2 regions of the Pseudomonas urethralis genome follow, and region 2 is predicted to be linked to the other one. Evidence: riboswitches for the same ligand, from Rfam matches in the RefSeq annotation. Region 2 holds a riboswitch; the other holds the start of a gene.

Region 1 (4,474 bases), on a different contig from region 2:
TCCAGCCGCTGCCGCCGTTCTTGATCTTCCACACTTCCAGGGTCCCGTCGCCGCTGAAACCGGCCTGGGTCGCTTCGCTGGACAGCTGCGCTGCCGCAGAGATGCGCCGCGGGTCCATGCTGTAGCCGAAGCCACCGTCGGTCTTGATGGTCCAGGGGGTCGTGTCGGTGCCATCGGAGCGACCGAAGGTGAACTCGCGGTGTCGGGCGGCCTTGATCCTGGCCTGGTCGGCCACGGCATTGCGATCGATCACCAGCGGGATCATCTTCAGGCCTTCGGCCTTGCCCGGCTTGGCCGGTTCATAGGCCGTCGGATCCATGCTCAGGTCCTGGCCGCTGTAGGGCTGCACGACCAGTTGCATGACCTTGCCCACCACCGGGTCACCGTTGTCCCACTGCGGGCCGTTGCTGGTCTGCTTGATCACGGCCTTGTACTTCTCGGACAGCACGTCGGCCAGCGGGATGGCCTGTTTCGGACCCTTGCCGGTTTCATGCTCCATGATGTTGACGATGTACAGCTTGTCGCCGACCTTGATCCCGCTCTTGGCGAAGTTGATGATGATGTCGTAGCGCTCGGCGATGCCTTGCAGCGGCAGGATGCCGTTGTTGTCGTCGGTCTTGCCGTCGCCGTTGAGGTCCATGGTGCCGTCGAACGGCACGGCGTGTTCCATGATGTTGCCGTCATTGGCGATCATGTGGAATGGCACGCGGGCGTAGGACACGTTGGAGCCGGGAGGGCCCTTGAACTCGCCACTGTTGCCGGCAACTTCACGCACCACGGCAAACTTGAAGTAGCGCGACACCGAGCCGTTGAGGATGCGGAAGCGATAGCTGCGGGCGCGGACCTTGAGCTTGGGCTGGTACTGCCAGTTGACCAGCACCTGGTCGCCGAGGAAGCCATCGGTGTTGAACGGGTTGAACCACAGCTGGCCGTTCTGATCCCAGGCCTTGTCGGCGATCACCAGGTTGACGTCGTAGTCGCGATTGCCCCAGGGCATCCCCGCACCGCTGGGGAAGCGCAGGTTGACGCCGTCCTGCAGTGCTTCGTTGCCACGGTCGATGGCGCTGTAGTAGTTCATCATCACGGCGTTGCCCTTGTAGACGTTCTGCGCCGTGAAATCGAGCATGTGGTCGTGGAACCAGTGAGTACTCATGGTTTCGTGCCAGTCGCCGCGGATCTTGATGCTGCCGTTCTCGCAGGTCTTGAGCCCTGGGTTGGCGTCGTTGACGAACAGGGTTTCACCCGGCGAGCAGGGGAAGGCGGCGCGCGGGTCTTCGGCACGGGTGTTGATGGTGTCGTAGCCGGCCAGCTGGATCGGCCAGCGATAGTCGTAGTACTGGCCTGGGAAGAAATAGGCGTTGGCGAAGCCATCGCTTTCGGCCGGCGAGTGACCGTTGTGCTCGTGGGTGGAGATGGTGTGCAAGCCGAAGCCTGCGTTGGCTGCCGGGTCGATCGGCAGCGCGTTGTAGTGGCGCATCAGCACTGGCTGGCCATAGCGGACCATCAGCAGCTTGGCCGGGAAGGTACCGTCGAATGTCCACAGCGACTTGTGGTTCTGCAGCGGCATGTTCGGGTGGAAGCGGGTGTCGATGCCCTTGGTGGTGCCGAGGGTGTTGGGGATGTCCGAGGTCTGGTAATACAGCCCACCCGGCGCGAACTCGCCGACGGCATAATTGTGCAGCTGCTTGCGGTCACGCAGCCCCTGGTTGATGCGTGCGCCTGCCTGTGCGGTCTTGAACGCAGCCTGGGGGTAGAACTCGTTCCAGCGCTGGTGCGACCAGCCTTTTCCTGGTGGCCGGCCTTCTGCCGGCGAGCCGACCGAATTACGGTTGAGGAACATTTCGATCTGCGCTTTCCACGGGTTGCGGTCCAGGGTGTTGGCGTACTGGGTTGGGTACGGGTACAGGCCCGGTTGCTTGAGGAAGGCTTCCAGGGCATTGCCGTTGGGGCTGCTGCGAGCGACCACATTCGGGTCTTGCGCAGGTTCCGGGCCGAGTGTGGGAACCGGGAAGGTCAGCGTTGGTGGCGGCAGGTTGGGGTCGAGTTTTTCCGGGCCGAATTCTTCGAACAGCAGCAATTGCTGGGTGAAAGGCTGCGCACCGAACAACGGGCTCGGCTTGCCGTTGGTTGGGTAATTGCGCGACGTCTGCAGCGCAGGCGGCAGCACGTTGTCGACGCGGTTGCTGGTACGGTCACCGTAAACCCCGTTTTGCAGTTCCAGCGAGCCTTGGTTGGCTTCCGGCAGGTTGAACAGGTTCAGCAGCGCGGGCGTGGGGTCAGCCGGCTGGTCATCATAGTGCGACGGGTCTGTCGGCGGCGGCTGGCTGACATCATCCAGCGAGGCGGCCATGGCTGAGATCAGCCCGAGGCTGAGCATCAGTGCGGTCACGGCGGACAATCTGAAGGCGTGGCTGGTGGGGTGGATCACGGCAGGTGTTTTCATTGCCTGGTGCCTCGCTCGCGGCTAAATGGCTGAGAGCCATCAATGGCGTATTGCCGGGTTTTTATGGCCTGAGCAACGGCTGTGCCAACGGAGCCTTGGGTAATACTTTGTTAAACAAACCTTTGTGATGCCTGAGGTGCGTTAAATAACAGAGTGTCAATGATCGGGTGTAGGCCCCCGAAACTGGGGTGTAGCGGCACCCAACTGCGGTGATCGCACTGGTGACAATTCTTGTTCAGCGCTGTATACATGACGGCCACCAAGGGGAGCCCGGCAACGGGCTGAGAAACCGCTGGCAGCTGCAGCGCGGTGACCCTTCGAACCTGATCCGGATAATGCCGGCGAAGGGATGGGACTGCCGACCTGCCTTTTGCCGGCCTCACTGCGAGGCCTCACCATGACCGTACGCTTCAGCGAAACCCTGCAACGCCAGAACCAGCCGACCTGGTCGGCGGCCGTCAGCCATCGCTTCGTCACCGAACTCTGCGCGGGCAGCGTGGCTGACCCGATCATGGTCAACTACCTGGTCCAGGACCACCGCTTTCTCGACAGCTTCCTGACCTTGCTCGGCGCCGCCATCGCAACCGCCGACACCTATGAGGCCCGCCTGCGCTTCGGTCGCTTCGCCGGGATGATCTGCAGCGACGAGAACACCTATTTCCTGCGTGCGTTCGAAGCCCTCGGTGTCAGCCCGGCGCAGCGTGCCGAGCCCGCCGACACTGCACCGACCGCCGGTTTCAAGGCCATCATGCGCGAGGCGGCGGCCACCCGGTCCTACGCCGCCGCACTGGCCGTGCTGAACGTTGCCGAAGGCCTGTACCTGGACTGGGCCCTCAAGGCACCCAAGCCGTTGCCAGCCAACTTCGTCTACGCCGAATGGATCACCCTGCACGACAACCCGGCGTTCTGCGATTTCGTCGCCTTCCTCAAAGCCGAACTGGACCGGGTCGGCCCCCAGGAGGCGGCATTGGCCAGTGATTTCTACACACGTACCGTTGAGCTGGAGCTTGCCTTCTTCGACGCCGTCTACCGCGAGGAGGCATGAGCATGGATATTTTCGAGCGTTTGAAGGCTGCTACGGCCGGGCAGTGGAACCGCTATGTCGACCACGACTTCGTGCGCCAGATGGGCGAGGGCACCTTGTCGGAAGACGCCTTCCGCACCTATCTGATCCAGGACTACCTGTTCCTCATCCAGTTCGCCCGCGCCTGGGCTCTGGCTGCCTACAAGAGCCGCCTGCCGGCGGATATCCGCGCTGCCCAGGCGGGCTTGGCGGCCATTCTCGACGAGACCGAACTGCACCTGCGCCTGTGCGCGCGCTGGGGGCTGTCGCAGGCCGATATCCAGGCTGCACCTGAGCACCAGGCGACCGTGGCTTACACCCGTTATGTGCTCGACTGCGGCGCGGCGGGTGATCTGCTTGAGCTGCATGTGGCGTTGGCGCCGTGTGTGATTGGTTACGCCGAGATTGGCCGCACGCTGGCGGAGCGCATTGGCGACCTGAGCGATCACCCCTATCGGGAGTGGATTGGCGAGTATGCCGGGGAGGCTTACCAAGGCGTGGCAGCGGCGGCGCGCAAGCACCTGGATGAACTGGCGGCGCGGAGCATGACCGAGCAGCGGTTTGTCGAGCTGGCACAGATCTTTGGCCAGGCTTCGCGGCTGGAAGCTGACTTCTGGCAGATGGGATTGGATGGCGCGGCCTGAGGCTGGGCTGAGCCTTCAACCAGAGGTTTTGGGGGAGGTTTTGTGAATCGCCGTGCACATGTACCGCACGGCGATCCGGTCGCGTTCGGGCAGTGTGCGGAAGTAACTGATGAGGTTCACCTCTTCCTTTGTGAGGCGGCGCAGGAACAGGCGTTGGTTGAAGGGGATGAACGCCCGGAGCACACGGAGCAGAACGGAATCGATCGCCATGGAATCGCCTTGCTGGATTGTGGGCCTCGTCCGTGAGATTTTCCTTACTTTGTCAGGGGATAAAGGCGAAGTCTAGCGACATGGATCAATGATTGGGTGGTTGGGCTGCTGCAG
Region 2 (4,474 bases):
GGAGCGGGTTTACCCGCGAAGAAGCCAACGGCGGTCTCAAGGCCTGCGCTCGAAGTTTTTCGCAGCGGCGGCCGCCAGGTCCGGTGGCAGGAAGTCCTTGTCCGGGTTGTAGTCCGGTTTCAGGTACTGCTTGAGGTCCTGCAGGTCCTGCGGGCTCAAGGTCCCAGCCGCCTGTTTCAGGCTCAGGTTGTCGAGGATGTAGTCATAGCGGCTGTTGTTGTAGTCGCGTACCGAGGTGTACAGCTGGCGCTGGGCGTCGAGCACGTCGACGATGTTGCGGGTGCCGACCTGGTAGCCGATTTCGGTGGCTTCCAGGGCGCTCTGGTTGGAGATGATCGACTGTTTGCGTGCCTGGACCTGCTCTACGTCGGTGTTCACCGCGCGGTGCAGGTTACGCGTGTTCTCCACCACCTGGCGGCGCAGGCTTTCCCGCTGCTGTTCGCTCTGGCTGAGGCGCTGGTAGGCCTCGCGTACCTGCGAACTGGTAAGGCCGCCGCTGTAGATCGGAATGTTCAGCTGCAGGCCGATGCTGGTCTGCTCGACGTCCCCGCTGTAACGCTGGCCGAACGGCGACGGGTTGGTGAAGCCCAGGCTGTCGTTGTCGCCTTTTTCGTACTTGGCCACCGCATCGAGGGTCGGCGCATGGCCGGCTTTGCGCTGGCGCAGGGTTTCTTCGGCGGCGGCAACCGCGTGGTTGGTGGCCAGCAGGTTGAGGTTCTGGCGGCCGGCGGTTTCCACCCAGGCCTTGGCGTCGTTGGGGGTCGGCACCTTCACCGGTAGCGTGTGCACCACACCCTGGATCGAGGTGTATTCGCGGTTGGTCAGAGTGACCAGGGCCTCGAAGGCATCCTGCACCTGGCGTTCGGCGATGATCCGGTTGGCCCGGGCGGTATCGTAGCTGGCCTGGGATTGCAGCACGTCGGTCTTGTCGGACAGGCCGACGTCGAACCGTTCGTTGGACTGGTCCAGCTGGCGCTTGAAGGCGGCTTCTTCAGCTTTGGTCGCCGCCAGGTTGTCCTGGGCGCGCAGCACGGAGAAGTAGTCCTGCGCAGTCTGCAGGATCAGGTTCTGCTCGGTAGCCGACAGTTGCAGCGCTGCCTGCTCGTTGACCGCTTCGGCAGCCTGCAGCTGGAACCAGCGATCCGCGCGGAAGATCGGTTGCGCGAGGGTCGCGCTCCAGGTGTTGCCACTGCGGTTGGTGGTGGCTGATGGGTGGTCGATCTTGGTGCGGGCATTCATCATCTCGGCGCCGGCCGAGAGGTTTGGCAGCAGGCCGGCACGCGCCTGCGGTACCACTTCTTTCTGGGCGCCATAATCGGCACGGGCGGCAGCAAGATCGGCGTTGTTATCTACCGCTTCCTGGTAAACGCTGACCAGATCGGTCCTTACCGTCGTGGGCATGTCCGCTGCCCAGACCACTCCGTTGGACGCACAAGACACGGCTATCGCCAGTGAAAGTTTGCGCAGCATAGAGGCAATCCTTGTACGAAATTTAATTACTGAACTGTTGAGTATCGAGCGACGGGCCAGTGTAGTGCCATGCGCATCCGCCAACAATCATAGGTTGCGCCTTTCATCTCCCCTGCGTTTTACCCGCTTGGCTTTGCCGACCACTCCAGTCTAGACTGCGCATGTTCTTGTCGGGGTGCCTTGAAGCAAAGGCTGAGATCGCAGAGGTGCGGATCCCGTTGAACCTGATCAGGTTAGCGCCTGCGTAGGGAACAAGATTGCTCGCCTTCCCGGGGAGCCTCTTGTGCCAGGTCCGGGAATGTCGCAGCTGCACGCAGCTTCAGGCACCCCCCATCCGGCACTGCACCCGTTCCAGGGTGCGTCCACGTCTTTCAGGTTCACCCCGACATTCCCCTGCTAGGAAGCCGTCTGGAGAGCCTGTGATGACTAAACAAGAAAAAACGATCAACCTCAGCGAATCGGCACAAGTCGATCAGCAGTCCGTGCAACCGTTCCCGCGTTCGCGCAAGGTCTACGTCGAAGGCTCGCGCCCGGACATCCGCGTGCCCATGCGCGAAATCAGCCTGGACGACACGCCCACCGACTTCGGTGGCGAAAGCAATGCGCCAGTTCTGGTCTACGACACCTCCGGCCCGTACACCGACCCCAACGTCATCATCGACGTGCGCAAGGGCCTGGCCGATGTGCGTTCGGCCTGGATCGATGCACGCGGTGACACCGAGCGCCTCGACGGCCTGAGCTCCGACTTCGGCCAGCAGCGCCTGAACGATGCGGAACTTGCCAAGCTGCGCTTCGCCCATGTGCGCAACCCGCGCCGGGCCAAGGCTGGCGCCAACGTTTCGCAGATGCATTACGCGCGCAAGGGCATCATCACCGCCGAGATGGAATACGTGGCCATCCGTGAGAACATGAAGCTGCAAGAGGCCCGCGCCGCCGGCCTGCTCAACGAGCAGCATGCCGGCCACAGCTTCGGTGCCAACATCCCGAAAGAAATCACCCCGGAATTCGTCCGCCAGGAAATCGCCCGTGGCCGCGCGATCATCCCGGCCAACATCAACCACCCGGAACTGGAGCCAATGATCATTGGCCGCAACTTCCTGGTGAAGATCAACGGCAACATCGGCAACAGTGCCCTGGGCTCCTCGATCGAAGAAGAAGTGGCCAAGCTGACCTGGGGTATCCGCTGGGGCTCGGACACTGTCATGGACCTGTCCACCGGCAAGCACATCCACGAAACCCGCGAGTGGATCATCCGCAACTCGCCGGTGCCGATCGGTACCGTGCCGATCTACCAGGCCCTGGAAAAGGTCAACGGCGTCGCCGAGGACCTGACCTGGGAGCTGTTCCGCGACACCCTGATCGAACAGGCCGAGCAGGGCGTGGACTATTTCACCATCCACGCCGGGGTGCTGCTGCGCTATGTGCCGCTGACTGCCAAGCGGGTCACCGGGATCGTCAGCCGCGGCGGCTCGATCATGGCCAAGTGGTGCCTGGCGCATCACAAAGAGAACTTCCTGTACACGCACTTCGATGAGATTTGCGAAATCATGAAGGCCTACGACGTCAGCTTCTCGCTAGGCGACGGCCTGCGCCCTGGCTCGATCGCCGACGCCAACGACGCCGCCCAGTTCGGTGAGCTGGAAACCCTCGGCGAGCTGACCAAGATCGCCTGGAAGCACGATGTGCAGTGCATGATCGAAGGCCCTGGCCACGTGCCGATGCAACTGATCAAGGAGAACATGGACAAGCAGCTGGAGTGCTGCGACGAGGCACCGTTCTACACCCTCGGCCCGCTGACTACCGACATCGCCCCGGGTTACGACCACATCACCTCCGGCATTGGTGCGGCAATGATCGGCTGGTTCGGTTGCGCCATGCTCTGCTACGTCACGCCAAAAGAGCACCTGGGCCTGCCGAACAAGGATGACGTCAAGACCGGCATCATCACCTACAAGATCGCCGCCCATGCTGCCGACCTTGCCAAGGGCCATCCGGGCGCGCAGATTCGTGACAATGCCTTGTCCAAGGCGCGTTTCGAATTCCGCTGGGAAGACCAGTTCAACCTGGGCCTGGACCCGGACACCGCGCGAGCCTTCCACGACGAAACCCTGCCGAAGGAATCGGCCAAAGTCGCGCACTTCTGCTCGATGTGCGGGCCGAAGTTCTGCTCGATGAAGATTACCCAGGAAGTGCGTGAATACGCGGCCAAGATCGAGACCGTGGATGTAACGGTCGAGCAAGGCATGCGTGAGCAGGCCGAACGGTTCCGCCAGGAAGGCAGCCAGCTGTACCACAAAGTGTAAGAACGCTGGGGCCGCTTTGCGGCCCTTTCGCGACACAAGGCCGCTTCCGCAGGGACCGCGCAAGGCTGGATGCCTGCGCTGTTCTTGTGGGAGCGGCCTTGTGTCGCGATTTGAGGACGAAGTCCTCGCCAAGAACACCAACAACATTGCCGGCGAGCGCCAATAATGACATCACCCAGCCAGTTTTCCCCCGACCACCCGGTCCCCATCCACCAGCGCATCTTCGGCGCCCGCGACCTGTTCTCGCTGTGGTTCTCCCTCGGCATCGGCCTGATGGTCCTGCAGGTAGGCGCCATGCTCGCCCCTGGCCTTGGCCTGGCTGGCGCGGTCCTGGCCATTGCCCTTGGCACCGGTGTCGGTGTGCTGTTGCTCGGCGCTGCCGGGGTCATCGGCAGTGACACCGGCCTGTCAGCCATGGGCACCCTGAGGCTTAGCCTGGGTAGCCATGGCGCGCGCCTGCCAGCCCTGCTCAACCTGCTGCAACTGGTGGGCTGGGGCGCATTCGAACTCATCGTCATGCGCGACGCCGCCAGCCTGCTGGGCGCGCGGGCGTTCGGCGAGGCCAGCGCCTGGAACAGCCCGATGCTGTGGACGCTGTGCTTCGGTGGCCTGGCCACCCTGCTGGCGGTCAGCGGCCCCTTGGCGTTCGTGCGCAAGGTGCTGCGTGCCTGGGGTATCTGGCTGCTGCTGGGCGCGTGCCT

What was found. Region 2 has a riboswitch for thiamine pyrophosphate ahead of thiC (phosphomethylpyrimidine synthase ThiC). Riboswitches for the same ligand answer to the same signal wherever they lie in the genome.
Region 1: it holds a riboswitch for thiamine pyrophosphate, as region 2 does, so the genes downstream of both, L6D64_RS08165 (TenA family protein) here and thiC (phosphomethylpyrimidine synthase ThiC) in region 2, are expected to answer to the same signal.

The regions. Positions count from the first base shown of each region.
Region 1 covers NZ_BQIJ01000004.1:109,098-113,571, reverse strand. The annotation lists gene L6D64_RS08170 (Ig-like domain-containing protein) at 1-2,443, opposite strand, end outside; TPP riboswitch at 2,696-2,810, shown strand; gene L6D64_RS08165 (TenA family protein) at 2,841-3,488, shown strand; gene tenA (thiaminase II) at 3,485-4,150, shown strand; gene L6D64_RS08155 (hypothetical protein) at 4,166-4,360, opposite strand.
Region 2 covers NZ_BQIJ01000005.1:163,129-167,602, reverse strand. The annotation lists gene L6D64_RS10600 (TolC family outer membrane protein) at 37-1,470, opposite strand; TPP riboswitch at 1,632-1,738, shown strand; gene thiC (phosphomethylpyrimidine synthase ThiC) at 1,893-3,773, shown strand; gene cytX (putative hydroxymethylpyrimidine transporter CytX) at 3,939-4,474, shown strand, end outside.